2 regions of the Halomonas sp. PAMB 3264 genome follow, and region 2 is predicted to be linked to the other one. Evidence: riboswitches for the same ligand, from Rfam matches in the RefSeq annotation. Region 2 holds a riboswitch; the other holds the start of a gene.
What was found. A riboswitch is a leader RNA that binds a small molecule or an ion and turns the genes downstream of it on or off. The one in region 2 is predicted to bind thiamine pyrophosphate.

Region 1: it holds a riboswitch for thiamine pyrophosphate, as region 2 does, so the genes downstream of both, tenA (thiaminase II) here and thiM (hydroxyethylthiazole kinase) in region 2, are expected to answer to the same signal.

What each region holds. Positions count from the first base shown of each region.
Region 1 is NZ_CP134866.1:2,739,147-2,755,062, forward strand. It holds gene RN347_RS12435 (sodium:solute symporter family protein) at 1-232, opposite strand, end outside; gene RN347_RS12440 (LysR family transcriptional regulator) at 344-1,294, shown strand; TPP riboswitch at 1,426-1,575, shown strand; gene tenA (thiaminase II) at 1,662-2,330, shown strand; gene thiC (phosphomethylpyrimidine synthase ThiC) at 2,368-4,257, shown strand; gene RN347_RS12455 (glycoside hydrolase family 2 TIM barrel-domain containing protein) at 4,518-7,559, shown strand; gene RN347_RS12460 (hypothetical protein) at 7,816-9,486, shown strand; gene RN347_RS12465 (CsbD family protein) at 9,577-9,759, opposite strand; gene RN347_RS12470 (DUF2955 domain-containing protein) at 9,870-11,012, opposite strand; gene RN347_RS12475 (HlyD family secretion protein) at 11,002-12,063, opposite strand; gene RN347_RS12480 (DMT family transporter) at 12,424-13,338, opposite strand; gene cyoE (heme o synthase) at 13,598-14,518, opposite strand; gene cyoD (cytochrome o ubiquinol oxidase subunit IV) at 14,476-14,805, opposite strand; gene cyoC (cytochrome o ubiquinol oxidase subunit III) at 14,807-15,427, opposite strand; gene cyoB (cytochrome o ubiquinol oxidase subunit I) at 15,427-15,916, opposite strand, start outside.
Region 2 is NZ_CP134866.1:3,483,555-3,499,470, forward strand. It holds gene glnL (nitrogen regulation protein NR(II)) at 1-911, opposite strand, end outside; gene RN347_RS15835 (DUF4124 domain-containing protein) at 1,123-1,668, opposite strand; gene glnA (glutamate--ammonia ligase) at 1,746-3,152, opposite strand; gene RN347_RS15845 (hypothetical protein) at 3,762-4,067, shown strand; gene RN347_RS15850 (hypothetical protein) at 4,371-5,024, shown strand; gene RN347_RS15855 (HD domain-containing phosphohydrolase) at 5,156-6,898, shown strand; gene RN347_RS15860 (hypothetical protein) at 7,032-7,181, shown strand; gene RN347_RS15865 (ATP-binding cassette domain-containing protein) at 7,178-7,912, shown strand; gene RN347_RS15870 (metal ABC transporter permease) at 7,896-8,789, shown strand; gene RN347_RS15875 (metal ABC transporter solute-binding protein, Zn/Mn family) at 8,841-9,974, shown strand; gene ampC (class C beta-lactamase) at 10,123-11,280, shown strand; gene RN347_RS15885 (cupin domain-containing protein) at 11,365-12,030, shown strand; gene RN347_RS15890 (DUF6164 family protein) at 12,034-12,402, opposite strand; gene gloA (lactoylglutathione lyase) at 12,404-12,937, opposite strand; gene RN347_RS15900 (DUF2237 family protein) at 13,103-13,477, shown strand; TPP riboswitch at 13,546-13,636, shown strand; gene thiM (hydroxyethylthiazole kinase) at 13,660-14,487, shown strand; gene thiE (thiamine phosphate synthase) at 14,484-15,095, shown strand; gene RN347_RS15915 (LysR substrate-binding domain-containing protein) at 15,092-15,916, shown strand, end outside.

The sequences.
Region 1 (15,916 bases), 740 kb from region 2:
AGGCCGCAAACATGAAGACATAGCCTTCTTCGAAGGTTTTGCCCGCTCGCCCCATGGAGGCGCCCCCGCCCAGAAAGGAAGCGGCAAGGGTAGCGAATAATATCGGCCAGATAATCTTGTTGCCCGCGACCGCGAAATCAGAACTGTTGGAGACTTTTTTCGCACTGCGGTAGCCAATCACGATAAGAATAGCGAAATACAGGAGTAGACCGAGCAGATCGACCAGGTTCATGAGATCACCTTCGTTGTTTCTTTTATGATGAGTCTTTCAGCATCCTTTCACTGTGATATAAATACAATTAAAAGATGACTATGAACTCATAAACAAAATCTTGAGCCAACGATGATGAAACTGCGCTATAGCTTTCGCCAGTTGCAGATCTTTCAGGAAGTAGCCCGCACCGCCAGTCTCTCCAAAGCCGCACGCCGCCTAGATTTGACTCAGCCTGCTGTGAGCACGGCTATCGCTAACCTTGAGCAGGAGGCAGGATTTTTACTTTTCCGACGCAACCACTACGGAACCGAGCTGACCCCTGAGGCCAAACATCTGGCCGAGGGCGTGGATAAGGTGCTGTCCTCGGTCAGGCATTTAGAAGAGCTTTCGGATCTCATTGGCCAAGGGCACTCCGGCAAACTCACCATCGGCTGCATGCCCGGCCTCTCGCCAACCGTGATACCCCGGACAACCTCGGCTTATCTGGCAGAACACGAAGCTAGCCGGCTGTCGCTGCAAACCTTCAGTACACCCAAAATTGCCGAGTGGGTATCCGAAGGACAGTTTGATCTTGGGGTCATTGAGGCAGAGAGTGATCTTCCGGAATTGAGCATGACCCGGTACCAACTCAGAATGCATTTAGCGGTGCCTACCTCGAGCGAACTCGCCTCTTTTGCCGAGCTTTCTCCCGAGCAACTTTACGGTCAAAACCTGATTACGCTCGATGAGAATCATCAAAGTACCGCCAAGCTTAAACACGTACTCCTTCAAGCCAACGTCCCCTTTCGCCGTGGCCTTGAGGTCCATCTCTTCTCTTCCGCGATTGCGTTAGTCAATGAAGAGCTGGGCGTCGCGCTGGTGGATCCCGTTACCGCTCACGGGTTTCTTAAACGCCGGGATTGCCAAGTCACCATGGTGCCATTTGCGCCCCATATCGACTTGGATATTGCGGTCGTAACGTCACGCTTTCACGCCTTGTCACGTCAGTGCCAAGGGTTTTTGCCTTACTTACACGCGAACCTCACCGCTTGGCAAACGCTTGCACAGTCAGCCTCTCCCTGGAACACAGTGACTCCCTGAACCGCTGAGGCACAGGACCGTAAGGTAAATGGTAGATGCGCTTCAACGTTAGCCAGCCCCCGGCTTATTGATTGTTTGCCTCGTTCACGCCCCTTGCATCCTCCCTGATCGCCCCCTAGACTCCCCCAGACAACTGCTTGACGGGGTGCCGGTGAATCCGGCTGAGATGGCGCAGGGCGAGCTTCAAGCTTCCAAGCGCTGGTCCCGCTGAACCTGATCCGGCTAATGCGCTTTTTTGGAAAAGCGCGGGTACCGGCGTAGGGATCAAGCGATGGCGCCGGCTCGCTCTCTGTGCATTTCACGCCTCCTCCGCGCCACTCCCTCGATCTTCTCGCCTGCCCTTCGGATCTCTACTCCCGGAGGATGTATGGGCTACTGCTTTACCGATCTCACCACCGCTTGCGAAAGCGATTGGCGCGCTTATATCGAGCACGACTTCGTGCGCCAATTGGGCACCGCCACCCTTCCCGAAGACGCCTTTCGCCACTACCTGAAGCAGGATTACCTGTTTCTGATCCATTTCGCCCGCGCCTACGCGCTGGCCGCCTACAAGAGCCCTAGCCTTGCCGACCTGCGCCAGGCTCATGAGGGCATGAAGGCGATCGTCGACGTGGAGCTTGGGCTGCATATCGGCTTTTGCCGCGAGTGGGGTATCTCGGAAGCCGAACTTGCAACGCTTCCCGAAGCGCGGGCGACGATGGCCTACACCCGCTACGTACTGGATACCGGCAGCCGCGGCGACCTGCTCGATCTGCACGTGGCGCTCGCCCCCTGCCTGGTGGGTTACGGCGAAATTGCCAACTGGCTGAACGCCCAGAGCACTACCGTGCGCGGCGGCGATAACGCGTATGACGCCTGGATCGCCATGTACGAAGGCGAGGAGTTTCAGGCGGCGATGCGCGCGGAGCTTGAGTGGCTGAATACGCGCCTGGCCGATGTCACCCCGGCGCGCTTTGAAGCGCTTACGAAGATATTTCGCGACGCCACGCGCCTGGAAATTGATTTCTGGCAGATGGGTCTGGATTTGGCCGATTGATACGCCTTTATAACAACCATAACGAGAGAGTCTGATCATGAGCCGCACTCAACACTTCCTGGCTGAAACCGCCAAGGTAGACGCCGCCGCTATCGCCCCGCTGCCCGCTTCGAACAAGGTGTACATCGAAGGCTCGCGCCCGGATATCCGCGTGCCGTTTCGCGAAATTACCCTATCACCGACCACCACCAGCGGCGCGGATGAGCAAAACCCGCCGCTGCTGGTCTACGACACCTCCGGCCCCTACACCGACCCCGCCGCCCAGATCGATCTGCGCCAGGGGCTTCCTGAGCTGCGCCGGGCGTGGATCGAGGAGCGCGGGGATACCGAGTTTTTAGATGGCCTGACCTCGGAGTACGGCAAGCGCCGCGCCAACGACCCCATGCTTGCCCAGCTGCGGTTTGATCTCAAGCGCACGCCACGCCGGGCGGAAGCAGGCAAGAACGTGACCCAGCTCCACTATGCCCGCCAAGGGATCGTCACCCCGGAGATGGAGTTTATCGCCATTCGTGAGAATCAGCGCCGCCAGGCGCTTGGAACGGCGGAAGTTGAGCGGATTCTGGGCCACCAGCATCGTGGCCAGAACTTTGGCGCCAGCATACCCGAGGAGATCACCCCCGAATTCGTGCGCGACGAAGTGGCCCGCGGCCGGGCGATCATTCCCAACAACATCAACCACCCGGAAAGCGAGCCGATGATCATCGGGCGCAACTTCCTGGTGAAGATCAACGGCAACCTGGGCAACTCGGCGGTGACCTCCTCTATTGAGGAGGAAGTCGACAAGATGACCTGGGGCATCCGCTGGGGCGCGGATACCATCATGGATCTTTCCACAGGCCAGAACATTCACGAAACCCGCGAGTGGATTCTGCGCAACTCGCCGGTGCCCATCGGCACGGTGCCGATCTATCAGGCGCTGGAGAAGGTCAACGGCGTGGCGGAAAACCTCACCTGGGAGGTATTTCGCGACACGCTGATCGAGCAGGCGGAACAGGGCGTGGACTACTTCACCATTCACGCCGGTGTGCTTTTACGCTACGTGCCGCTGACCGCGAATCGGGTCACCGGCATCGTCAGCCGCGGCGGCTCCATCATGGCGAAGTGGTGCTTGTACCACCATCAGGAGAGCTTCCTGTATACCCACTTCGAGGAGATCTGCGAGATCTGCAAGCAGTACGATGTGGCGTTTTCCCTGGGCGACGGCCTGCGCCCGGGCTCGATTGCCGACGCCAACGACGAAGCCCAGATGGCCGAGCTAAAAACCCTGGGGGAGCTGACCCATATCGCCTGGAAGCACGATGTGCAGGTGATGATCGAAGGCCCAGGGCATGTGCCCATGCACCTGGTGAAGGAGAACATGGACAAGCAGCTCGAGTACTGCGACGAAGCGCCCTTCTACACACTCGGGCCGCTGGTCACGGACATCGCGCCGGGCTATGACCATATTACCTCCGGTATAGGCGCTGCCATGATCGGCTGGTTCGGCTGCGCGATGCTCTGCTACGTCACTCCCAAGGAGCACCTGGGACTGCCCAACAAGGAGGATGTAAAAACCGGCATCATCACCTACAAGATCGCCGCCCACGCGGCGGATCTCGCCAAGGGGCACCCGGCGTCGCAGAGGCGCGACAACGCGCTCTCGAAAGCGCGCTTCGAGTTCCGCTGGGAAGACCAGTTCAACCTGGGATTGGACCCGGATACCGCGAGGGAGTACCACGACGAAACCCTGCCCAAGGACTCCGCGAAGGTGGCGCACTTCTGCTCCATGTGCGGGCCGAAGTTTTGCTCGATGAAGATCAGCCAGGAGGTGCGCGATACCTACCGCGCGCCGGTAGCCGGGGGCGAGGCGGCATCGGTCCAGCGCGGTATGGAAGAACAAGCAGAGAAATTTCGCCAGACAGGCAGCGAGCTTTACCAAAAGGTATAGAGCGTGACGGCGATTTTGCTAATGGACGGGCTCACTCTCCTTTTATGAACAATGGAGTAGTTTCGTCCAAATTATTTGACCAATTTGTGACCGCATGCAACGTTACCAGCGGGGCGACGTATCTTTTATGAAATCATATCGTTGTGACGATGTGCCCAGGCAAAGAATACGTCGCAGCACGCTAGCAGCCGAACTGCTGAAAAGCATGGCCTTATAACGCTAACAAGAGCTTTCAGCCTTACGTGAACAGGAAAAAAACAATGAGTACCCCACAAATCGGTCGTTTCACGACCTCGCCTCAGCAGGCGGCCTCACGGCCGGTGCTGAGGCAATTGCTTATGACGACCACCCTGGCGCTTGGCGTATCGAGCACCGGTGCGATGGCGCAGACGATCGGCAATCCGGACGCTGCCCGCCACCTGGAGCCGCTGCCGGACTGGCAGTTCACGACCGATGACGTCGATCCCGCCGACGATACAGCGACGGCGACAGGCGATGGCTGGACGCAGGTCAACCTACCCCATACGTGGAACGCGCAGGATGGCAGCGAGGGCGGCGATAACTATTATCGCGGCGACGGCTTCTACCAGACCATGTTCGAGGTCACCGATGATCTGGGCGACCGGCGCGTGTTCGTGCAGGTCGGCGCGGCGAATGAGATCGCCGAGGTCTTCGTCAACGGCACGAGTGTGGGAACCCATGCCGGCGGCTACAGCGCATTCCGGTTCGATGTGACCGATGATCTGGTGCCGGGCGAAAACCGTATCGTGATCCAGGTGAACAACGCCCCACACCGGCTCGCCCCGATCGATGCAGATTTCACGTTTTTCGGTGGGCTCTACCGCGACGTGGCCCTGGTCGAGGTCGCACCGGTCCATGTCGATCTAACCGATTTCGGCGGTCCCGGCGTCTATCTGACGACCCAGGACATCAGCCCGGAGGAGGCTACTGTCGAGGCTCGGATCAAACTGGCCAACGACGGTGCGGATGACGCCACCGTTACCCTGCGTACCCAGGCGCGCGACGATACGGGCACGGTTGTCGCAGAGAGTGAGGCCTCCGTCACGCTGGCCGCGGCGCAAAAGCAGGAGCAGGTGCTTGATCTCAAGATCGATCAGCCGCGGCTGTGGCAGGGACGGGCGGATCCTTATCTCTACAGCGTCGTCACCACGGTGACCGACGCCGAAGGAAACGTACTGGACGAGGTGACGGAACCGCTCGGCATCCGAGAGATCAGGATTGACCCGCAGGAAGGCTTCCTGCTGAACGGTGAATCGGTGCCCTTGCGCGGCGTCAGCTATCATCAGGACGTCGAAGACGGCGGATTTGCCGCAACCGAGGAGCAGAAGCGCCGCGATTTCGACATCATGGACGAACTCGGTGCCAATGCCGTCCGCCTGGCGCATTACCAGCACAGCCGCAGCGTCTACGACCTGGCTGACGAATTCGGGATGGTGACCTGGGCGGAGGTTCCGGTGATCAGCGAGGTCGACCTGACCGACGCCTATGCCGAGAACGCCCGGCAGCAGATGCAGGAGCTTGTGCGCCAGAACTACAACCATCCCTCGATCGCGGTCTGGGGTATCTGGAACGAGGTCTCGCTGCAAAGCGACAGTGACGTCTCCTCCTTGCTGACCGAGCTAAACGCGCTGGCCAAGTCCGAAGACCCGTCGCGGCCGACGACCGCCGCCGTTCTGGGGCGTCTTGGCCCCGATGAGCCGGTAATGAACGTCACGGATACCGTCGGCCAGAATCTCTATTTCGGCTGGTATTACGGCAATCCGACCGGCGATCTGGGTGCCTGGCTGGATGAGCTGCATGCGGCTGCGCCCGAACTCCCCATCGGGGTCAGCGAGTACGGCGCGGGTGCCGGCCCTTCGATCCAGTCCGAGACGCCGTTCCAGCAGGACCACACCGAAACCTATCAGGCCAACTACCACGAAGAAGCCTACCTCCAGATGAAGGAGCGGCCCTGGCTCTGGTCCACGTTCGTCTGGGCGATGTTCGATTTCGCCTCCGACGGCCGCGACGAAGGCGAAGCTCCCGGCATCAACGACAAGGGGCTCGTGACGCGCGACCGCGAGACACGCAAGGATGCCTTCTACTGGTATCAAGCCAACTGGAGCGAGGATCCGGTCCTTCATCTCACCGGCAAGCGACTCATCGAACGTCAGCGCGGCAATACCACGGTCAAGGTCTATTCGAATCTGCCGCAGGCCGAGCTTTTCCTGAACGGTGAGTCGATGGGCGTCGTCGAAACCCCTGACAGCCGCCGTCTGACCTGGGACATCGAGCTGGCCTCTGGCACCAACAGCGTCGAGGTGGTCGCCGAGGTCGATGGTGACACCATGACGGATACGGCAGAGTGGGAACTGGTCACCAACGACGACACGCTGCTGACATCGGGCGTCATCGCCGTCGATGGTATTCAGGACCGCGTACTGAACCTGCCCTACGACACTGTCGTCGACGACATGCAGACCCTGTTCGATCTACCTTTCGGGGCGCACTTCGATTTCGGCGATCGCGCGGGTGACGCGCCGCTGTCCGTCGACGATACCTTTGACGTGGTGGCACAGAATGGGGACCGGCGCACCTACACCATCGACGAAGGCGCCCTGTCCGTCGCGCGACGCGTTCAGGCCAACCGCGAAGGCGTTGGTCGCGGCCTGCCGGACGGCCCGGCGACCTTTGCCGTGGACGGTAAAGCGGACTTCGTGACTGACATGTCGGAAGGCGGTTACTGGCACACCCGCGACGTCCTGCCAATACCCGCCTGGATCAAGGTCGACCTTGGGTCCGAGTACTATGTGGATACCGTCGAGACGAGCTGGTTTGATCCGTCCTCCTCGGTTGAAGGCACGGGGTTGCTGACGTACAAAATCGATACTGCCCCGGAGGAAGAGCGCAGCTTCGCGGTCTTTAACGAGACGTACGAGCCGGTCATCGATACACGCGATACAACGGAATCTGGAAAGACGGAGGACGACATTGACCGGGTTGCGCGCTACGTCCGTGTCACTATCCAAAGCTCCGATTACTACATGATGCGCGGTGGAGAACCGTTCCAGAACAAGGGGCTGACAGAACTGTCCGTTCTTGGCGGGCTAATCCACTCCGACGAGGTGGAGATCGACTATCGCGCCAAAACGATTCAAGCGGGGTCCCGGTCCGTCGAGGAAGTCGCGGCGCAGCTTGAGACCGTGAGTGACGACGACCAGGTCACCGTCGAGGACGGTGCCATCGTGGTCACCGCGGCGGATGGCCTGCGGCGTGAAAGATACGACGTGATCTCGAACTAAGGCCTGAGGCGCCGGATAGGTGCGGCCCTTGCCCTGCCGGGCAAGGGCCGTTTTCGTCAGGTACGGTTTGCCTGTGCCATCAGGCGATGAAAAAGAGGGTCGCTGTGTAGCGCCAGGCGCTACACCAAACGCCCCCGACCGTTAGCGCGGTCGGGGGCATTTTTTTAACGGCGCATGCCCCTCCCGTACGTTAGGCGGGTTATGCTTTTAAACCGCTATTCCCATGAGCCAATGTGTACACGCCAGTGGATTCGATATGATTAAAAAAACATCGCTGCTTGCCTCTCTCGCGCTGCTGGCTGGCGGCACCAGCCTCGACGCTCAGGCCGCCGAAACCGATATGCTCGGCTATATTCCGGCCAACGCCCCCTACTTCATGGCCACGCGGGAAACGCTGGACCAGCAGGAGGTGTTCGCGTTTTATCAGCGCACGATGCTGCTGGGCGACGGGCTCGAGCGGGATCTGGAAGCGCTTCGCGAGCAGAGGCGAAATGAACCCAACGAGCAGGCGCAGGCCTTTTTGTCGCTTGTGATCGCACTCGGCGAAGAGTTCGAGGACATTGACACGCTGGAGGACGTTCACGCCCGCGGTATCAACGTGTCGCCGAACGTCGCGCTTTACGGGCTGGGCATTCTGCCGGTGATGCGCTTCGAGCTGGAAGACGACGCGGCGTTTCGCGACACCTTCGAGCGAGTGGTCGAGCGGGCGGGGCTTACGCCGCGCATCGGCCGCGTCGAGGGCACCGACTACTGGCGGATCACACCGGAAGACGACGTCGAACTCATCCTCGCCATCGTCGACGGCCAGGCGCTGGTTTCCTTGATACCAGGTGATGCCAGCGACGAGCTGCTCGCTCAGATACTCGGCAAGCGCCTGCCGGATGAAAGCATGGAGGAGTCCGGCGAGATTGCCGAGATCGAACACCGCTACGGCTTCACGCCGCTGGGTACGGGGCAAATCCGTACCGCGCGGGTGTTGAGTGAACTCGGCTCGCCCCGCCATCCCGCGACGCGCGCACTACTCGACGCCCTCGGTGAAGAGCCGCTGGACCTTACCGCCTGCCAGGCCGATATCGACCGCTTGACCGGGCGCTTTCCCGGCCTGACGGTGGGCTCGCGCGCGTACGATTTACGAGGCCGCTCGGAGGTCAACCTGATCGTGCAAACCGATGAGGAGGTCGTGCGTGACCTTCGCCGGTTGGTGACGCCGGTGCCAGGGCTCGGCCAGCGGGATGGATTGGCAAGCTTTGGGCTGGGGCTCGACCTATCGGTGCTTTTGGAGCTCGTGGACACCTACGCGCGCCAAATTCGCGAGGCGCCGTTTAGCTGTGACGACCTTCAAGAGCTCAACACCCTGTGGGACGAGACCAGCGCGCTGACCAGTGACCCGATGGCGATGATGATTGCCCCGGCGCTTTCCGGGCTCAATGCGCGTATCGACCGGCTCTACCTTGCCAAGGGCGGCCCCATGGCCACGGGGCTTTTGACCCTGGCGTCATCGAATCCCATGACGCTATTGGAAAACGCCGCCGCCTTTGTGCCCGAACTCAGCGAGCTATCGCTCATGCCTGACGGCGAACCCCGGCGACTCAAGAGCCGCCAATTGCCTGCGCAGGTATCGACCCTTTACGCGGCGATGTCGGACTCGGCGCTGGCCCTGGGCGTTGGCCTCGATGACCCGTCAACGCTGACAAACGGACTACAGGCGCCGGTCGCCGATGACGACCTGCTGCTGAATATCTTCGCGACCGGTGATCTTTACACGGCTTTGGCGGATCTGCTGATCAAATCGCCGCAGGAGGACGTCTCGGAAGAGGACATCGCTCAGCTCAAACACTACGGGGAGATATACGACAGCCTGGAAGTGCGGGTATCGGTCGGTGATGAAGGGCTTGAAACGAGCTTTGCCATGGATATGGCCGATTGAGTGGGTTTGAAACGCCCGGTTCGTGAACGCTTGGTGTAGAAAGCAAAACAGGGGCCCGAGGGCCCCTGTTTAATATCCTGACGAATGTCGTTACTTCTTCTTGGCGGCGTCTTTCAGCTCACCTTTACCTTTTTGCGCTTCGCCCTTGGCCTGCTGAGCGTGACCCTTGGCTTCGGTCTTGTCGCTGCCGGTGACTTTACCCACGGCTTCCTTCACTTTGCCAGCGGCCTTGTTAGCGGCACCTTTCGCTTTGTCTTCGTTTGAATTTGACATGATGATTACCTCTAATCCGTTAGTAGGAAATACGCTGCATGCGAGGAAGACGTCGTTGTCTATCAGCAGTGCAGGTATTTCTTAGAGTAGACGGTGCGAAAAAAGTTGCCTCAATTTCTTTTTGGCAGCGCCGTGGCCGTCCATGCATTGAGCAATGAGTGAAGGCAGGCCATGACCATCAGCGTCACCGCGAGGGCTACGAACATGGAGGAGAACCGATAAAGGGCACTGTAAACAAGGTCTTGGCTTGGCCCGAGCGACTGGCCGAACAAAATGCCCAGCGTCGTCATGCCGCCAAACCCGACGCCGGAGCCACCGGCCTCGCGCACGTGTTCGCGGGCGAACAGCATCAACCCCAACCAGTAGATCACGATCACCAGCAAAAAGTGGTGGCTCTGGGAGTAAAGCAAAAGCTGGATCAACAGCGCCATGTTGCAGCCCAGGAGCGTACCGATGATCCGTCTGATCGAGGAGACCTGGGCCCCGGCGTAGCCCATGGCAAACAGCACCAACACCGTCGCCATCTGCGCGGAGAGCGAATCGCGCAGATCGAAGGTTTGAAATACGACGAACGATAGCGTCGCGGTAATGCCGCCCAGCAGCGTTTCGTGACGAATCTGCGCGGCGGTTTTCTCCACGCGTGGCGGCGGCTGGCGCGGCGAGACGTCGGGAAAGAGCGTGTGCATGAGCATGGCGATGATCACCGCCAGCACGCTCGCCAGAAAGTTCGCCCCCAGAAGCTCGCTCAAATCCACGTTCGGGTAGCTTGCAAAGTGCAGCAGAACGCTGAGCGTGACCACGCCATTGGCCCCGTACAGAAACAGCGGCCCTTTCGCCATCACATTGAAACGAAACAGGAAGATACCCAGCACCACCAGCGTCATCACCACCGGCATGTGCTGCAGAAAGCCGATGATCAGGCTGACCTCGACCACGTTGAACGTGGCGTTACCCAGAAACTGGCGGATGATACTGGCATTAAGCAGCGGCACCATACCCAGCAGAAACATGGGGAACACGGTAAAGAAGACGCCGTAGTTCCAGCCCATCAGCTTGCTGATCACAAAGCCAATCGTGGCCCCACCGGCGACCCGCAGGCATTGACGCAGGCCGTTTTCATCGAGAATCGCCGCGCGGTTCTCTTTTGCCGACGGGCCTTCACCGCGTTTCCCGCTCCATGGCACGATCGACCAGACGCGCCGGCGGCCTGGCCCAGGCGATGTGCCTTCCGGCTCGGTCGGCTCAGTAGACATAGTGCAGCCAGCTGATCAGGTGTACCTGCAGCCAGGCGAACGGATGCGCCAGCGTATGCTCGCCGGGCAGAAGCTGAACGCTTGCCCGCGCGCCGCTCGGCGGCATCTCTTCCAGCGGCGCGTCGAGTGCCACGTGCAGGCGCAGGCGCTGGGCATCGCGTACCCAGCGGTCAGACGTGGGAATATCCGCAAGCTGACCGTTGGCGCTGACCTGGCCCTCACGCACGCCGGCATCCAGCGCCGTGACGTGGCCTGCGAAAATATGGCCGGGCAGCGCGTCCAGTACGACCTTCGCTTCGTCACCCACGCGCACGTGGCGCAGGCTCTTTTCGCGAAAGTCCGCCACGATGTCCACGCCGCCTCCGACCAGTGCCAGCACCGGCTGGCCCGCCTGGACGTAGTCGCCGGCCTGAAGCTGCAAATTGGTGACTTGCCCCGCCTCGAGAGCGCGCACCTCGGTGCGTTCCAGGTCGAGCCGGGCGTTGGCCAGCGCGTTGCGGGCCTGGCGCAGACGCAGGTTGGCATTCCCCTCCTCGCCGAGCTGCGCTTCAAGGCTCGTAATCTTCGCTTCGGCGGCGCGCACATCGGCGTTGGCGGTGTTCGCCGCCGATACTCGCTGCTCGTACTGCTGGCGCGAAATGCTCTGGCGCCCCACCAGCGACTGCGCACGCTGGCGTTCGCTGTTGAGCTCGCTGGCGTTGGCCTGGGCTGCGCTTAGCGAGGCCCGCGCCGCGGCCAGGTCGGCCTGCAGCCGGTCGTTCTCCTGGGCAGCCTGCTCGACGTTGAGCTGCGCTTTCTCCACCGCGATCTCGTAGGGCGCGGCGTCGAGGCGAAACAGTACGTCGCCCTTGTCGACGTGCTGATGATCGCGAACGACGACCTCGACCACCGGCGCGCTCAGCTCCGGGGCAATACGCGTGACCGGGCGCATGATGCGCGCCTGCGGGGTCAGCGGCATGAAACTGTCGGCCACCATGAAATAGACGAACAAAAGGACAAAGGCAGCCAGGGCTACCCTTACCCATCGGGTAAAGCGCTGATCGGGAGACATCGGGATTCACTCGTTAAAAAACCCCGGCGTGGACGGGGTCTGTTCAAATAATACCTTAGTCTACACCATAATTAGCGTGCTAACAATGTGCTCGACTGTTCGTTCGCCCATTAAAAAGCCCCACGCGAAGGTGGGGCTTGCCGCTTTGGCGCTTTTTCATCGCCCCGATTAAAAACGGTAGCGAAGCCCTAGGCTCAGGGCGTCAAAATCGTACTCCGACGGGCTCAGGTACCGCATCAGGTCGGCGCTCAGCGCGAAGGTATCGTTGATGTCGACCTCGGCCCCGCCTCAAACGAAATACCGTCGTCGCGGCCGCTGCCAAAGCCGTCCGCCATTGGCGGGGCCTGAGCATTGCCCCCGTCAACGAACTTTCGAAAGGCCGAGAATCACGATGCCGCCGACCACGACGGCGCCGCCCAGTAGCTGCACCGGCCCAAGCGTTTGCCCCAGTACGAAGTAGCCAAACACCAGCGAAGCGACGGGTTCGATGTTCATGACCGGGGCGTTGCGCGCCATGTCCAAACGCGGCACGCATATCAAGAGCGTTGAGAACCCCGCGCCGTACAAAAGCGCCAGCAGCGAAAGCCCGACCCAGCCCTGGCTGTTATCCGGCAGGCTCATGCCGCCGGGCACCACCCCAAGCGCCGCGCCAATGATCATCGCCACAAACACCGTCTGCATGGTCAGAAGGCTTCGAAGCGTACTGCCCACGCCCGCCAGACGATGCTCGGTGATCCAAAGCGCACTCGAAAACACGAAGGCCGAAAGAAGCCCCAAAGCGATGCCCAGCACCCACTCGCTGCCGAGCGTTTCGGCCTGAATCAGCCAGGCAGGGATATCCAGTACGACCAGAAGCCCGAGCAAAATGGTGCCCATGATCACGCACTGCCTGAGCGAGGGGCGCGCCCCGCCCAGCGCCCAGGTGAGCAGCGCCAGCTGAATGGGGAAGGTGTTGGCAAGCAGCAGCGCGATCACCACGGGGAGCCTGGCGACCGCGGAGTAGAGCGCGAGGCTTTGAATGGTGATCAAGCACCCCACCGCAAGCTGCCAGGGCCAGGCGGCCTTGGGTAGCCACAGCCGTTTTCGCTTGACTGCCACCAGCGTCAGTAAAATGGTGCAGGCCACGCCCGAGCGCGTGAGGATTGCCAGTAACAGCCCGGTGCCGTTATCGAAGGCGAGCCGCGCAGAGACGTGATTGGCCGCGAACGCGCAGGCCACCGTAACCAGCAGCGCCAGGGCCAGCTTGCGCGGCAACGGGGAAGAGAGCGAAGACATAGCGAAGAGTCGCCTCAGGGTCAGTAATCGGGAGATGAAACTCGCCATGTTACAGGGTTAGCCGCGGCGCAACAGCGCAGAATCACAGCGAACCGGCATGATCGAGTAAGCGGGCCTGCAGATCGCGCTCGAGTGATGTCATCCAGTGGCGCAGGTGCGGCACTGGTCAGCGAGACTGGAGTAGGCCTGTGTACCCAAAGAAAAACGCCCAAAGGTGAAACCCCTGGGCGTTTTTTAGTGCAGGTGATGATCGCGTGACCTAGGCCAGCGGTACCACTGCCTCGAGTACCATTACCAGGCTCATGGCGGTGATCGTCAGAATCGAGACCCCGAAGACCTGCTTGGCCCAGCGAACGTCATCGGTCAGGCGATAGCCGCGAAGCGCGAGGTAGAGCCAGTAACAGCCCATCACCAGCGCCACGCAGAGATAGCCAAGGCCCGCTTGGCTTGCCAATCCCAGTGCCAACGAGGCGGGAATGAACGCCACGATGTAGCCCAGGATGTGATGCTTGGCGGTTTTGATGCCGCGCACCACCGGCAATACCGGAATCGATGCCCGCTGATAGTCCGCGTAGCGAAAGATCGCGATGGCGTAGGAGTGCGGCATCTGCCACAGGCAGAAAATCACCAAAAGCGCGATCGCGCCGCTGTCGAACGTGCCGGTCACCGCGCAGTACCCCACGACCGGCGGCATCGCGCCGGAAAGGCTGCCTACCAGCGTGCCGTACTCGGAGTGGCGCTTCATGTAGAGGCTATAAATGCCCACATAAACGCCCCAGCCGATCACGGCCAGCGCCACGGTCAACCCGTTGGTGCCCAGCGCCAGACACACCACACCGCAAACGCCCAGAAGCGCCGAGAGCCCCAGCGCCTGGGTGATCGACACGCTGCCGCGAACCAGCGGGCGATGGCGCGTGCGCGCCATCAAAGCGTCGATATCCCGGTCGATTACATTGTTGCAAGCACAGGCCGACCCAATGATCAGCGCGATGCCAAGCAGCACGGCGGCGAAGGTCACCAGATCGAACTGCCCCTGAGCGGCCAGGAAGTAGCCCCCGATGGCGGCAATCAGATTGCCGCCGATGATACCGGGTTTGGTCAGTTCCAGCAGATCCTGCCGCCGGCTAGGCATCGTGGTTAGCCGATCATCATGTTGATGTGCAGATGATGCATGATCCACAGGGAGCCTCCTACCACGAGGGCGAGAATAGAGACAGTGAACACGAAGGACATCATGCCCCACCCTTCGTCCGACTTGGTGTTCAGGTGCATGAACATGACCAGCTGAACGAGCATCTGCATCACGGCCGTGATCACGATGATCCAGACCGTCACCGGCGTGCTGAACAGCCCCATCATGACCGCCCCGAAGGGAATGATCGTCAGTACCAGCGACAGGATCAGACCCAGTACGTAGGACTTGGTAGAGCCGTGATCGGCCGACGGTTGGCTAGAAGAAGAACTCATCTCAAAGCACTCCCATCAGGTAGACGAAGGAGAAGACGCAGATCCAGACGATGTCCAAAAAGTGCCAGAACAGGCTCAAGCACAGAATGCGCGGACGCGTCGCAGGATTGATGCCCTTGGTCTGAAGCTGAACCAGCATCACCAGAATCCAGATCATGCCGAAAGTCACGTGCAGGCCGTGAGTGCCGACCAGCGTGAAGAACGCCGACAAGAACGCGCTGCGATCCGGACCGTAGCCTTCATGAATCAGGTGATGGAATTCGTAGAGCTCCATGCCCAAAAACATCAGGCCCAGTACGAACGTGACGATCAGCCACATCTTCACCTGGCCGACACGGTTGGCGTTCATTGCCAGAACGCCCATGCCGAAGGTGAAACTACTGATCAAAAGCGCAAAGGTGCCGAACAGGATCAGCGGCAGCTCGAAGATATCGGCGCCGCTCGGCCCGCCCGCCGTGCCCTTCATGAGCACGGCGTAGGTGGCGAACAACGTGCCGAAGATCACCAGGTCACTCATCAGGTAGACCCAGAAGCCGAATACTTTCGTACCCGCTACGTCATGATGATCATGATCGTGGTGTTCATCGGCATGGGCGCCATGGTGCATTGTATCTGTCGCCATTACGAATGTGCCTCCAAACGCTTGAGGTGCGCCTGCTCGATCCGTTCGACTTCGGCGGCCGGCACGTAGTAGTCAATGTCGTCGTTGAACACGCGCGCGAGGAAGCTCACCAGCGTACCCACGGCGCCGACGATCGCCAGCCACCAGATGTGCCAGATCATCGCAAAACCAAAGATCATGGCGAAGACACTGATGATCGGGCCAGCCCAGGTGTTCTTCGGCATGTGGATGTCCTGGTAGTCCTTCTCTTCAGCCTGCTCGATGCCACGCTGCTTTTGCGTCCAGAAGCTGTCGATATCACCGACCACTGGCTCGTGCGCGAAGTTGTAGAACGGGGGTGGTGAAGAGGTGGACCACTCGAGCGTACGGCCATCCCACGGGTCGCCAGTCACATCCTGGTTCTGCTTGCGGTCACGAATACTGACGTAGAACTGGATGATGGTACACGCGATACCACAGGCGATCAGCACCGAACCGACCCAAGCCACG
Region 2 (15,916 bases):
CGCCCGGAGACCATGGGGTAAAACAGCGTGGCGCGCAGGGCTTCCGGAATGCCGGGGCCGTTGTCGATCAGGCCTACCTCACTGACCAGCCGGTGGCGCTCCGCGCCCAGGGTGAACTGGCGCTTGGCGCGGGTGCGCAGCACCAGCTCCGGCGCCTCGACCTGGGCTTCGGTCATCGCCTGCACGGCGTTGCGCGCCACGTTCAGCACCGCCTGAATCATCTGCGACTCGTCGCCGGAGAGCTCTGGCAGGCTCGGGTCGTAGTCGCGGGTGATGGTCACCGTCGGGTGTTCGGCCAGCAGCAGCGCCCGCACCCGCTCCAGAATCTTGTGAATATTGACCGGGGCATGGCGAGTCATACGATTCGGGCCGAGCATCGAATCTACCAGGTCCTTCAGCCGGTCGACCTCTTCGACGATGATACGGGTGTACTCGCGCAACGCCGGATCATCAAGATCGCGCTCCAATAGTTGGGCGGCGCCGCGAATACCGCCCAGCGGGTTTTTCACCTCGTGGGCCAGGCCCCGAGCCAGCACCTTGATGGTCTCCTGGCGGGTCGTCAGCGCCTCCTCGCGGGAGATCTGCATCAAACGGTCGCGGGGTTCGACTTCCAGCAGCAATTCATCCGCCGAGAGCGGCGTGACCGTGTAGTCCACCGTGAGCGGCTCGCCGTTGAGCGGCGTAATGCGCGCCTCGCGCTGGGTGTAGGGATGAAAGGCGTCGCGCGCCTTGGCCAACACGCTATCGACGCTTTCGCCGCAGCCCAAAAGGGTATCCAGGCTCATGCCCTTCACGCGGCTGATACTCACGGCCAACAGCGCTTCAGCGGCAGGGTTCATCCAGCCAACGCGCAGTTCACCATCCAGCAGCAGCACGGCGGTGGTGAGATGTTCGAGTAAACGCTGATACATGGCGTGTCCTGAGGGGCCTTGGGTAAGTCGCGTGACGCTGCGAGGTTCAAACGTTGGGTCGCAAGCGCATGCACTGAAAGTGCAAAAAGCGCGCCAATCGCGCATCGATCGCGCCCCTGATGGATTAATCGCCTCAAGGCGGCGCAAAACGATGCGCCATTGCAACGCGGCGTAAAATTCACACGACGCCAATGCACTATTTTAGTGCATATTATCGCGGCGCGACGATGATACTCACCGCTTCGGTGCGGTGCTGAACCCGCCCCTGGCTGTCGAGCAGCTCGGCTTCCAGCCGATGCGCCCCCTGAGTAAGCCCGGTGAGCCAGAAGGCGTCGCTGTGTAGCGCCGACTGGCTGATCTCGCCGTTCACCAGCAGCCGAATCTGGTGATCCTCGCGCAGCGGCGGTTGAACGCGCACATCCACCGGCGTCATCGTGTCGTCGAGCCGCGTACCGGGCGCCGGGCTTTCGATCGCGAACCGGTCATAGGGCATGAAGGGCTGACCGGGCCGCGCCTGGCTGCGTGACGGCGGAGGCGGCGGCGCGCCTTGCACGCTCGGCAGTGGCGCCAGCGTCACGGCCTCGCCACCGCTTTCCGGGTTGTCGGTGTAGGTCACCCGGCCGCTCTCATCGACCACACGGTACACCGTTTGCGCCTGGGCCGGACTTTCTGCCAGCCACAGCGTCAGGCTCCCCGCCAGGACGCAAAGCATTGGCGCTTTGGCCCGGCGCGCCCACCGATCGAATGTCGCTTTCATGGCGATTCCCCCATAAAAAAACCCCGCCGAGGCGGGGTTTGGAGCCAATACACCTCGAAGGTGAGGTGGGCCGCTGCTTAGCAGCTGTAGTACATGTCGAACTCGATCGGGTGTGTGGCCATGCGCATGCGCGTGACTTCTTCCATCTTCAGCTCGATGTAGGCATCGATCATGTCGTCGGTGAACACGCCACCTTCGGTCAGGAACGCGCGGTCGGCGTCGAGCGCTTCCAGCGCCTGATCCAGGCTGTTGGCGACGGTCGGTACGGCCTTGCCCTCTTCTGGCGGCAGGTCGTACAGGTTCTTGTCCATCGCGTCGCCCGGGTGGATCTTGTTCTTAATGCCGTCGATACCGGCCATCAGCATCGCCGCGAACGCCAGGTACGGGTTGGCAGTCGGGTCGGGGAAGCGAGTTTCGACACGCTTGCCTTTCGGGCTCGCGGTGTACGGAATGCGGATGGAGGCAGAGCGGTTACGCGCGCTGTAGGCGAGCATGACCGGCGCTTCGAAACCCGGCACCAGACGCTTGTAGGAGTTGGTCGAGGCGTTGGTGAAGGCGTTCAGGGCGCGAGCGTGCTTGATCACACCGCCGATGTAGTAAAGCGCCATTTCAGAAAGACCCGCGTACTCGTCGCCGGCGAACTGGTTTTCACCGTCTTTCCAGAACGACTGGTGCACGTGCATGCCCGAACCGTTATCGCCTACCAGCGGCTTCGGCATGAAGGTGGCGGTCTTGCCGTACGCGTGCGCCACGTTGTGGATCACGTACTTCATTTCCTGAACTTCGTCGGCCTTCTTCACCAGCGTGTTGAACTTCACGCCGATTTCGTTCTGGCCGGCGTTCGCTACTTCGTGGTGATGCACTTCGACGCTCTGGCCGATCGCTTCGAGGGTGTTACACATCGCGCCACGAATGTCGTGGAAGCTGTCGACCGGCGGCACCGGGAAGTAGCCGCCTTTAACGCGCGGGCGGTGACCGAGGTTGCCGCCTTCCACGTCGCTATCGGTCGCCCAGGCGCCCTCTTCAGAGCTGATCTTGAACATGGAGCCTTGGATATCGGTTTTCCAGTGCACCTGATCGAAGATGAAGAACTCGGGCTCCGGGCCGAAGAAGGCGGTATCGCCAAGGCCAGTGGACTCGAGGTAGGCTTCAGCGCGCTTGGCGATGGAGCGCGGGTCGCGATCGTAGCCCTGCATGGTGGCCGGCTCGATGATGTCGCAACGCAGGATGATGGTCGCGTCTTCGGTGAAGGGGTCGAGGAAGGCAGTGCCGTCTTCGGGACGCAGAATCATGTCGGATTCGTTGATGCCTTTCCAGCCTTCGATGGAGGAGCCATCGAACATTTGGCCGTTTTCAAAAAACTCTTCGTCGACGTCCCGTGCCGGTACGGTGACGTGCTGCTCTTTACCGCGCGTATCGGTGAAACGCAGATCTACCCACTTGACTTCATTTTCTTCGATTAGCGCGAGCGTCTTGGCTGACATACTGTTCTCCGTCTCCGGTATGAGCGTGGCTTAAAGCGTGTACTGTAAGCGATCGATTAAACGTATTGTTGAACAAAGCCGTCGTACGCAACGTGCGTAAGCCACGCCTTCGTTGTTTGTTCGCGTGATAGGCGCTGACTCCCGCCCTGACACCTGCGATTCAAGGTAAACCGGCTCTCGTTGTAGCACGCCCAAAAGCGTTTGCCTACGACGCCAGCCGTTGCCTTTTAGTAAGCATGTAGCGTGCCAACTTTGCACCAATATGGCATGCCCTATAACAAGACACTGTTTTGAAAAGTTTTTTCAATTTATTGGCGGTGCAACCTCGATGCATAACGCGGTTGGCTCGCTTCCAGCCTGCGCCCACAAAGCGAAAAACGCACCACAAACGATCACTCAGTTAAAATTTGAACCAAAAAAGTGCATAGCTGTTGATGAAATAGCCAGAACGAAACAATCAAACGCCTTTGCGCCTAAAAATGATGCGTGCCACCGCCTTTCGATAAGGCGATTCCACGGGGCCTCTCATGAAAAAGGCCACAGGTGGCCGATTGCCGACATTACAAACTACACTAAGCTCATCATTCACCCGGTAAAAGGACCCGCAGAATGCATCAACACATCGAATGGGACGACCCAGGCAAAACCAGCGTATCGGAATACTTCAAGAACGACCCGAACCACGACGCCCCCCGCCGCGGCGACATCCTCTCCGCCCGTTACCAAAACCGTATCGTGCGGGTGAAGGTGGAAACCTACCGGGAAGACGAAGGCGTCAGCGTTGGCAGCGTCGCCGCCATCCTTGACGCCCACGGCCACCGCTTCAAAACCCACGGCAAACTCAGCCTCGACGACATCGTCCGCCTGCCCGATGACAAGCGCGCGATAGAACACTGGGATGAGGACGAGAAGTAGCATCATTGCGTCACTAGACAATTGATACGCTCCATCGCATTGGACCGATGCGATGGAGCGACCGCCCACTGCCCCTTCCCTCCTCCTGCATATTCATTATGCAAATTCGAGTCTGCCCATCTGCTTCGCTTCGATCCCTTGAGTAATCCTGACGAACCGCGAACGCTCTTCCAACGATGTAAACGTTGGCATACTTTTCCAACCGGTCTGAGATCGAACCTGGAAAGGAAGCGTTTCAACCGTCGCTTTAGGCCGGGCGTGCTACGCTTAGCGTTACTTTTTCCTCCTTATAGGCTTTCGATCATGCGGCTACGTCTCTGGCTCTGCGCGTTTGCGTGCGCGTTCACTCTTCCCGCTTTTGCGCAGTCTTCCAGTGACTGGGCGGCCTATGACGACGTGTTCGAAAACGGCGCGCGTCAGGCGAATCTTTGGCAGTGGGGGTGGAGCGGCATCTACGCCACAAGCCTGGCGGTGAACGTTTACCAGTCGAGTGAGGCCAGCGATTCCGACGATCGGTTCGATGCACGGGTGGGCGCGGTGAAGTCCGCGCTGGCGCTGGGCGGCATGTTCACCGATCGTCAGCCGCACCCGGCGGCGCTGGCGCGCTACGAGCGCTTGAAAGCGAGCGGTGATTTGAGCGGCGTGCAGGCGCTGGGCCTCGAGCTTGCCCGCGCCGAGCGCGAGCGACGCGGCTGGGGCGCGCGGGTAGGGTCGCTGGTGGTAAACGGGCTGGCCGCCGGGGTGATCGCCGCCGACGGGCGCGGTGATGACGCGGCGCTCAACTTCGCCTCGGGCATGCTGGTCAACGAGCTGCAGATCTGGACGCAGCCGAATCAGGCGTCATCCGCCATCAATCGCTTTCAGCCGGCGCGGGTGTCGATGGGGCCGATCACGCTGGAAGGCGAGTACGCCATTACGCTGGCGCCGAACCAGGTCGGCGCGACCTGGCGCTACTGAGCCCTGGTCAACGATCACGCGTATTGCTCAACGAAAACGAGTACTTAGTAACGAAAACAAGTCCTGAGTAACGAAAAGAGAAGAGCGCCGGCCAGACATCCAACAGGCGCCAATAAAACAACGAGACGGCCATGGAAACGGTAGTGTCAGAAAGCGTGACAGGCAACGGTTCAGGCAGTAGCGCGCAAAGCGATACGGGGCACGTACAGATCGTTGATCAAGCGCATATCGCTCGGGTGCTGGTGGGGTTGGATGATCGTCGCCACGCGCTCACGGTGGCCATTGGTGATCAGGCAACAGACTACCCGGCGCACCTGGAGGCGGTGAGCCTTGAAAACGAGGAGCTTTTGCTGACCATTACCGATGCAGGCAGCTTGAGCCCCACCACGCTCGATCAGCACGGCATCATACTCAAGGCGGAAAACGATCAGCAGCTGAGCTTCGAGCGTATCGAGGTGCACCGAAGCGAGCGTGCGGGCGAGGCGCTCAAGCTATGGGGAGCGCTTCCCGGGCGATTGACGACCGCCGCACGTCGTGGGCATACACGCATTGCGCTGCGCCGGGACATGAGCGTCGAGGCGGCGCTAACGCTGTTCGAAGGGCAGCCGCCCCTTGCGTCGACACTACGCGACATTTCCGGCGGCGGGTGCCTCGTTCAACTGCCGCTGGCCGAGTGCGTGCCGCTAATCGAAGGAACACTCGTTCCCCACGTGACGCTGACCTTTCCCAACGGCGAGCGCTTCTCCATCGGCGCGTCGGTGCGCCACGTCACACCGGTTGTCGATACGCACGACGCAGCGGTCGGGCTGGCGTTCGAGCCCCTCGATCTTGGCCATCAGCAGCAGCTCATGGATATCGTGTCCACGACGCAGCGGGAAATCGCCTGGCGTAGTGGCGAAGGCTCGCGGCTGGCCTCGCCTTCCGCGCTTTACACCGCGCCGGACACGCGAAAGCGATCAAGGCGCCAAAAGCGGCTCCGCTCAACGCCAGTGGTCGCCTCGCTCAAAAAGATCACCCGCGATCTGCACCTTTTTTTGCTGGCCCTGCAAAGCGGCCAGCCGCTGCCGATCGAGCGGCTGGAGCGCAGCGCCAACCGGCTCATCAAACTGCACGGCGAGGACCGCCAGGCGCTCTTTTATGGCCTGACGTGCCTGACCCACGAGCCGGGCTGGCTGCAGCACTCGCTCGGCGTGGCGGGCAAGCTGGCGGATCTGATGCTGGCGGAGCCCTCTTTTGCCGCGCATACCCATCGGGCGGTGCGCGCCGCGCTCATGCATGACATGGGCAAGGCGCTTTTGATCGACGAGAACCTGCCGTCGCTCGAAAGCGAGATGAGCGAGCCGCAGCGCCAGCGCCTGCAGGCCCACGTGACGGTGCTGATGAGCGCGCTTTCAAAGGCGAACTACCCGTTCGAGGCGCTGGAGCGCGATATCATCGGCGCCATCAACGAACGGCTGGATGGCTCGGGCTATCCGCGCGGTGTCGAGGAGCAAGCGCTTTCGCCCATCGCCCGCATGGCAGCGGTCATCGACGTAATCGATGCCATGACGCGCGCCCGCGGCGACCGACCGCCGCTGAGTGCCGTTCAGGCCTACCGCTATCTTTACAATCGCCCGGCGCGGTTCGATCAGCACTGGGTGACCCGCTACGTGCAGCGCCATGGTTTCTACCCGCTGGGCAGTCTGGTCGAGTTCTCCAACGGCTACCTGGCGTGGGTGCTGGGCGTGGACGAGCGTGGCCAGCCCAACCGGGTGCGCGTGATTCGCAACCTGCGCTGGGACGATGCGTTCTACGACGACGAGGTCGGTCGCCTGGATTTCGAACAGCTCGGCCGGCTGACCGGGGCCGCCCTGCCCCACCTTCACGACCTTTAAAACGTTTTTGCTTGCCAGCCGCGCAGTGCACGCGGAGATTGCCACGCCCCTGCAAGCGGGTAAAATACTCGGCAATTTTTTGGCATTTTTGCATGTTATGTTATAACCTAATCCGTCGCCGAGGAGAGAGACGTTGAGCCACCACCCGCACCGCCACAATCGCGAAGGGCCCTGCCACTTCTCACTGATGTCACTATCCGCCACCAAACGTCTGCTGCTGGTCGCCGTACCGCTGCTGGCGCTGTGGCTGCTGGTTTTCTGGGCCGGCGGGTGGGCGCAATGAGCCATCGCGATCACACGCGGTTAAAGCTGGACGACCTGCACCTGGCCCAGGGTCGACGCATGGTGCTCGAGCACCTGCACGGCGACTTTCTCCCCGGCGCGATCACCGCGCTGGTTGGCGCTAACGGCGCGGGCAAGAGCACGCTGATTCAGGCCATCATGGGCGAACTGCGCCCGGTGTCCGGCTACGTACAGTGCGATATCGCCCCTGAGCGGCGCGCCTGGCTCCCGCAGCAGCTGGCGCTCGACTTGACCTTTCCGATGAGCGTCGAAGAGCTGGTGATGACCGGCACCTGGCCAAGCCACGGGGCGCTCAAGGGGTACTGCGCGGCCCACTACCGCAAGGGGCGCGACATCATGGGGCGGCTCGGCATTTCGCACCTGGCCCACCGGCCGCTGGGCGAGCTTTCCGGCGGCCAGCGCCAGCGCGCGCTGATCGGCCGCACGCTGATGCAGGAAGCGGAGCTTTTGCTGCTCGACGAACCGTTTGCCAACGTGGACCGCGAGACGGTCGATATTTTGATCACGATTTTTCGTCAGATGGCAGAAAGCGGCGTAACGCTGATCATCGTGCTGCACGACATGGATCACCTCAAGCGCCTGGCCGACGAGGTCCTGATCATAAGCCAGGGGCATGGCCGCTGGATGGCGCCGGAAGCGATGGCCGAGCCGCACCTGCCCGCGCATTCTCTCTCCTTCACGCTGGGAGGTCAGCATGCTGGAACTGCTTAACGCCTGGCTGATCGCCCCGTTCGACTACGGCTTCATGCGCCGCGCGGTCGTGGGCGGGCTGGCCCTTTCGATCGCCGCCCCGCCGCTGGGGGTCTTTCTGGTGCTGCGCGGCATGAGCCTGATCGGCGACGCCATGGCCCACGCCATCCTGCCGGGCGTGGCGCTCGGGTTTCTGCTGGCCGGCTTTTCGCTGCCGGTGATGAGTATTGGCGGCGTGCTGTTCGGGCTCATGGTGGCGCTGCTGGCCGGGGCGGTATCGAAAATGGGCGGCCAGCGTGAGGACGCCGCCATGGCGAGCTTCTTCATCATTTCGCTGGCCGCCGGAGTCATGCTGATCTCGATTGGCGGCAGCAGCGTGGATCTTACCCATGTGCTGTTTGGCTCGATTCTGGCGATCAACTCGACGGCCCTGCTGCTCATTGCCGGCATCAGCACGCTGATCGTCGTCACGCTGGCCTGGATTTTCCGCGCGCTGGTGGTCGAGTGTCTGGACCCGCTGTTTCTGCGCGGCCAAAGCCGGCGAAACGGCTGGGTGCACAGCGTGTTTTTGGGGCTTTTGGTGCTCAACCTCACCGCGGGGTTCCAAACGCTGGGCACGCTGATGGCAGTGGGCCTGATGATGCTGCCCGCCACCGCCGCGCGCTTTTGGAGCAAGCGACTGGAAGGGCTGATGGGCATCGCGGTGGTGCTGGCCATGCTCGCCAGCACCGGTGGGCTCTTGCTCTCTTACCACCTGGATATTCCGTCGGGGCCGAGCATCATTTTGCTGGCAGGCTCAGCGTACTTTTTCTCGGCACTGTTTGGCCGCTATCACAGCCTGGCGGCCAGGCTGCGGCGTAAAACGGCGCCGCTCGAGGCGGCGTCCGAGCTGCCCTAGCGCACAGGCGCCCGGCAGCAGCCGCTCATCAACCACGTATCAGGAGTCGTTATGTCGTTACGTTTTACCCCGCTAGTGGTCGGCGTATCCACGCTGCTGGCCCTGCCCGCCGCCATGGCCGCCGAGCGCGTTCAGGTGGTCACGAGCTTCTCCATTCTGGCCGACATGGTCGAAAACGTCGGCGGTGAGCACGTCGAGGTCAGCTCGCTGGTCGGCCCCGACGGTGACACCCACGTTTACTCGCCGCGCCCGGGCGACGCCCGGGCACTTGCCGAGGCGGATCTGGTCGTGTTCAACGGCCTGCTGCTTGAAGGCTGGATGGACCGCCTGCTGGACGCCAGCGACTACCAGGGCCGGCTGGTCACCGCCACCGACGGTATCGAAGCGCTGGACTACCACCCGCACGATCACGGCCATGATCATGGACACGCGCATGAGCATGATCACGCCCACGACAGCGGCGAGGCCCACGACCACAGCCACGAACACGCCCACGACAGCGATGAGGCCCACGATCCCAGTCACGAGCATGACCACGGCAGCGACGACGCTGACGATCACAGCCACGACGAGCATGACCATGCGCACGGCGACCAGGACCCGCACGCGTGGCAGGACATGGCCCAGGCCGAGGCCTATATCACCAACATTCGTGATGGCCTGATCGACGCCGACGAGGCGAACGCCGATGACTACCGCGCCAACGCCGAACGCTATCTGGAAGAGATGGCCGAGCTCGACGGTGAGCTTCGTGCGCTGCTCGAGGACGTGCCGAGTTCCGCCACCGTGATCACCGGCCACGACTCTTTCGGCTACTTCGCCAACGCCTACGGCGTGCGCTTTTTGTCGCCTTACGGGCTGTCGACGGAAGTCGAACCGAGCGGCGCCAGCATGGCGGGCCTGGTCGATGTGATCAACGACGAAAACGTGCAGGCACTGTTTCACGAGAACATGACCAACCCCTCGGTGATCGAGCAGCTCGCCGAAGAGACCGGCCTTGAGATCAAGGGCACGCTCTACGCCGACGCCCTCTCAAGCGACGGCCCGGCCAGTACGTATCTGGGCATGATGCGCCACAACGCCGAGCTGCTGCACGACGCCCTGGCTCACGCGGGCAACGCCGAGCAGGCGCATGAGCACAGCCACGACCATGCTCATGAGCATGACCATGAGCACAGCCACTGACGAACGGCCGAGCGTCTGACGGTCTACCGAGCGCCCCTTGCGGGCGCTTTTTGTTGCTCAAGATTTTGTCTGGCGATGGTTTTTCAGGCGCCGCATACTAAAGCGCTCGGCGCTGCGGTAGCCGCCTCGCCTCAAAAGGATGTCATTTATGCGCCTAAACATCTGTTTCACGCCTACTCTGCTTGGCACTGCGCTACTGCTCACGAGCGCGGCCCACGCGATGCCGGAACCGCACATGAATGCACTGGTGGATGAAACCATCGTGCCCCTGATGGCCGAGCACCGCATTCCCGGCATGGCAGTCGCCATTCACGTCAACGGCGAGCGCTACCTGTTCGACTACGGCCTGGCCGATCGCGAGGCGGGCGTGGCGGTGGATGCGCAGACGCTGTTCGAACTGGGTTCGCTCAGCAAGCTCTACACCGGCCTGCTGGCCGCCTACGCCGAGGCCAGCGGCGCGCTGGCACTGACCGATCCGGTCAGCCGCCACCTGACCACGCTCGAGGGCAGTACCTTCGATGATGTCACCCTGCTTGAGCTTGCCACCTACACCGCCGGCGGACTGCCGCTTCAGGTTCCGGAAACGGTCGAGGAGCCGGCCGTGCTCGACTACTTCCGGCAATGGACCCCGACCTTCGCGCCGGGCACTCACCGCCTCTACTCCAACCCGAGTATCGGCCTGCTGGGGGTCGTCGTCGCCCGCCGCCTGGGCGACACGTTCGAGGCGGCGATGAACGAGCACGTCTTTACCCCGCTGGCACTCGAACACAGCTTTTACGATGTGCCCGAAAGCGAGCGGGCACACTACGCCTGGGGCTATTCGGCGGACGACACGCCGCGTCGGGTCAGCCCTGGCGTGCTGGACGCCCAGGCCTACGGGCTCAAGGCCACCGCCAGCGACGTGCTGCGCTTTTTGGAGGCGCATCTGGACAGCGGCGCGCTTACGCCTGCGCTCCAGCAAGCGCTCGCCACCACTCGCGAAGGGTACGTCAGTCTGGGTGAAATGACCCAGGGGCTTGGCTGGGAGCGCTACGCCTATCCGACGACGCTTGACGCGTTAAAAGCGGGCAACGCGCTGGACGTCGTACTCGAAGCGAACCCGGTGAAACGGGAAGAGCCCGTGCTCTCCGCCGAGAGCCCGGCATTTTTCAACAAGACCGGTGCAACCAACGGGTTTGGTAACTACGTGGCACTGGTGCCCGAGGCGGGGATCGCCGTGGTGCTGCTGGCCAACCGTAACTACCCCACTCAGGCACGTATCGAAGCCGCTTACACACTGATCGAACGGCTTAATGAGGCGCCGTAACCCACGCGCTGGCGCTTCGGCGTTGCATTTTGGCCGCCGGATGCGGAGACTTGGCGTCTCCTACCAGTGAACATGAGTGGAACCATGCACCTGAACGCCGATTTTTCCCGGTTTGCCAGCGTGACGCCCGGCGAGTACGAGTGGGTCGACTCCCCCAGCGCCGGGGTACAGCGCATGATGCTGGATCGTATCGGCGACGAGGTCGCCCGGGCCACGAGTCTGGTGCGCTACGCGCCTCATAGCCAGTTCGAGCGCCACGTGCACGGCGGCGGCGAGGAGATTCTGGTGCTCGAGGGCGTGTTCGGTGACGAGCACGGCCGCTACCCGGCGGGCAGCTACCTGCGCAACCCGATCGGTACCGACCACGCGCCGCAAATCGGCGAAGAGGGCGCGCTGATTCTGGTCAAGCTCCACCAGTTCGAGCACACCGATACGCTCAAGATCGCGGTGCCCGCCCACCGCTTGCCCTGGCAGCCGGACCAGCGCGAAGGCGTGGCCTACAAGATGCTGCACACCCATGGCCAGGAGCGCGTAAGCCTGGAGAAGTGGGACGCGGGCGTCGTCGCCCGCTACCCACAGCTCAGCAAGGGGCTCGAGATTTTCGTGCTGGAAGGGACACTTTGGGACGGGGAGACCGAGTACCCGACGGGCAGCTGGTGTCGCTACCCCTATGGCGCTCTGCCCACGCTCGAGGCCGGCGCCCGCGGCGTTCGGCTCTATCTCAAGCGCGGGCATCTCTCTGCGGCGTAATGCTCAAAGCGCGTTGAGCCCGAGAAACGGCAGCAGGGTCAGCAGCGCGACCAGCAGCACCGCGACGATGGTCAGCACCACCTGGATGGGGTGGGCCAGAAAGCGCCGCCAGAGCGTGGGCGCCTCGCCCCGAGCGCGGGCCTGCTCGAACGCCGCGCGCTCGCGCTGCCGGCGCGCTTGCTGATACTCGGCCAGCGCCGCCTCGGCGGCCTCGCGCTGGCTCGAGTCGCGCAGCCAAATTGCATCGACCCCAAGGCGGAAAAAGCCGGCCTGGGTCTCATAAACGTCGAAGCCGCGCTCATCCAGCAGCCTTCGCACTTCCAGCGCCTCTTCATCGGTCACGTGGCGCAGGCGAAACAGCAGGTGCGCCACCCTAGTCGCCCATACCGGCCATGAGGTCGGCCTGGATCACCTCGATCCAGTAGCCGTCCGGGTCCTTGACGAAGATCACGTCCTTCATTTTGCCCTGATCGGCGCGCTTGACGAAGGTCACCTCGCACACGTCGAACCAGGCCTGGGCGGCGTTGAGATCCGGCACGCTAAAGCAGATATGGCCAAAGCCCTGGGGCTCGGCGTTGCCGTCGTGGTAGGCGAAATCCGTCTGCTCCTCGGTGCCCCAGTTGTGAGTCAGCTCAAGAAGCCCCTTTTGCGCGAAGGTCCAGGCGGTGCGCTCACGCGTATCTTCCGGGATTGGCTCGCCCTGCTCGACGTTGGCGAGAAAATAGAGCGAAAACTGCATCTCCTCGAAATCGAGTCGGCGCAACACGCGCATGCCGAATACGCGTGAGTAAAACGCCAGCGCCGTTTCCGGGTCCTTGACGCGCAGCATGGTGTGATTCAAACGAAACCCCTGGGTGTTGGCCGGGGCGGCGACCACGCCGGGATGCTGCTCACCTTGAAAACTCATGAAATACTCCTTTAAGGCCGATAAACTTTGACGAAACCGAGGCCGTGTACAAGGATGTACTCTACTTGATACAGGTATGACGCGCATTTACCCCTATCAACCACATCCAACCTTAACAATGAGGTCGGTGGCCCACTAATTCCAGCCCCGGCTTCCGGAGGCATCATGTCTCGTGACCGTAACGTTTTAGGTGAGCCTTTAACGCCCTGCTGCCACAGCCCTAAAACCGGTTTCTATCGCGACGGTTTTTGCCGTGTCGGCCCTGACGATGCCGGTGTGCACTCCGTGTGCGCCATCGTCACCGAAGAGTTTCTCGCTTTTTCCCAGGCCCAGGGTAACGACCTGGTCACGCCGCGCCCGGAGTTCGGCTTTCCAGGACTCGCCCCCGGTGATCGCTGGTGTCTGTGCGCCAAGCGCTGGCTTGAAGCGTCGGAAGTAGGCCTGGCGCCGCCGGTGATTCTGTCCGGCACCAACCAGAAAACCCTCGATATCATTCCCCTGGTCACGCTCCAGCAGCACGCCATGGACGCGGTACACTAGTCGATTTGACCAGGTTCGATGGATCACTCTCGACGGCTTTACAAGCCGTCGCCGTATCCGGATAGTAGCACTCACGACAGGGGCGCCCGTTTGGGCTGAGATGCACCCTTTGAACCTGAACCGGATAGTACCGGCGTAGGGAGTCGTGGTGTTCGCACCACCTCTCTCGCCGGGAGGACGTCATGACCCTACCCCCGCTTGGCCACTACCTTGGCGCGCTTCGCGAAAGCACCCCGCTCGTTCACTGCATGACCAATTTCGTCGCCATGAACTCCAGCGCGAACCTGGTGCTGGCCGTCGGCGCGTCGCCGGCGATGCTTCACGCGATCGAAGAGGCGCCGGCGTTCACCGAACTTGCCGGGGCGCTGTCGATCAACATCGGCACCATATCACCGAGCTGGGCCAAAGCGATGCTGGCCTGCGCCGACGTGGCGAGACGCCGCTCGATCCCCTGGGTGCTAGACCCGGTGGCGGTGGGCGCGACCGCCTACCGCCGTGAGCTTTGCGAGCAGTTACTGGCACTCGAGCCCACGGTGATTCGCGCCAACGCCTCGGAAGTATTGGCGCTTGCCGGGCTCGAAAGCCAGGGACGCGGCGTGGACGCCGCCCCCACGACCCACGACGTTGAGGCAGCCGCCATGGCGCTCGCCAAACGTCAGCGCTGCGTGGTCGCCATGACCGGCGAGCGCGATGTCGTCACCGACGGTACGCGCCATCTTCATATCGATGGCGGACACGCCCTGATGCCGCGCGTTACCACCCTTGGCTGCGGGCTTAGCGCCATCGTGGCGGGCTTTGTGGCGGCCAGCCCAAGCGCCGCGCTCGAGGCGAGCACGGCGGCCCTGGCCGCCTTCGCCGAGGCCGGGCGTGACGCCGGCGAGCGCGCTCGGGGGCCGGGCAGCTTTCAGGTCGAGCTGATCGATGCGCTCTACCGGCTCACGCCAGCGGCGCTCTCCCAGGCGGGATCGACGTGCGTGACGTTCAAGGGCCGCGAAGGAGATCAACCATGACGCTCGATCTTTCGCTTTATCTGGTGACCGACGCCGTGCTTTGCCGCGACTACGGGCTCGAGCGTACCGTCGAGGCCGCGGTGCGTGGCGGGGTGAGCGTGGTGCAGCTTCGTGACAAGCACGCCAGTGACGCCGCCATGGTCGACGAAGCCAAACGCCTGAAGGCGCTGCTCAAAGGCACCGGCGTGCCGCTGATCATCAATGATCGACTTACCGTGGCGCTCGAAAGCGGCGCCGACGGCCTGCACGTCGGCCAAAGCGACGCCGCCGCGCTCGAGGCGCGCCAAGCGCTGGGTGATGATGCGATCATCGGACTTTCGATCAACACCCTCGCAGAGCTTGAGCGCGCGCCGCGCGAGGCGCTCAGCTACTTTGGCCTCGGCCCGGTATTTGCCACCGCCAGCAAGAGCGATCACGCCGCGCCGCTGGGCCTGAAGGGCTTGGCCGAGCTTGCCCGCGCCAGCCGTCTGCCCACGGTGGCGATCGGCGGGCTCAAGGCGGAACACGCTGACGACGTGCTCGCCGCCGGCGCCAACGGGCTGGCAGTGATCTCCGCGATTTGCGGCACACCGGACCCTTGCCGTGCCGCGCAGGCGTTCAAGCGGTGAAGCATCAGCTCGAGCATATCAGCGCCTTTGTGAAGGTGGCGGAGCTTGGCAGCTACACCCGCGCCGCCGAAGCGCTGGATCTTTCCCGTACAAGGCTATCGCGCCAGGTGATGGCGCTGGAAGAGACGCTGGGCGCGCGACTTTTGCAGCGTACCACGCGCCGCATTCACCTGACGCCGGAAGGCGAGCGCTACCTGGCCCACGCCCAATCGATACTGCGCGCGCTGGATGACGCAGCCAGCGACGTGGGCAGCACCACCCAGGCGGTACGCGGTGAAATGCGCATCAACGCGCCGATGAGCTTCGGCGTGCGCTACCTGGCACCGCTGGTGGCGGAGTTCATGACCGAGCATCCCGAACTCGAGGTGCGCCTGGATCTCAACGACCGCCGGGTGGATCTTATCGAAGAGGGGTATGACGTGGCGATCCGTATCGGCCAACTGGCGGACTCCAGCCTGATCGCGCGGCGCCTCACCCGGTGTCGGATGCTGTTTTGCGCCTCGCCGCACTACCTCGAGCGCTGGGGCACGCCTGAACGCCTGGCGGACCTGGCAAAGCACCGCTGCCTTCGCTATCGAAGCGGCCAGGCCAGCGCCGACTGGGTGCTGGGTAACGCGACCACGCTGACCCCGCAGGGCCCGCTTGAAAGCAACAATGGCGACGTCCTGACCCACATGGCACAGGCCGGGCTCGGTATCGCTCAGCAGCCAAGCTTTCTGGTCACCGAGAGCATTCTGACGGGCCGGCTGGTGCCGCTTCTGACCGACCAACCGCCGGTCATGCTAGATATTCACGCGCTCTATATGGCCAGGCGCTACCTG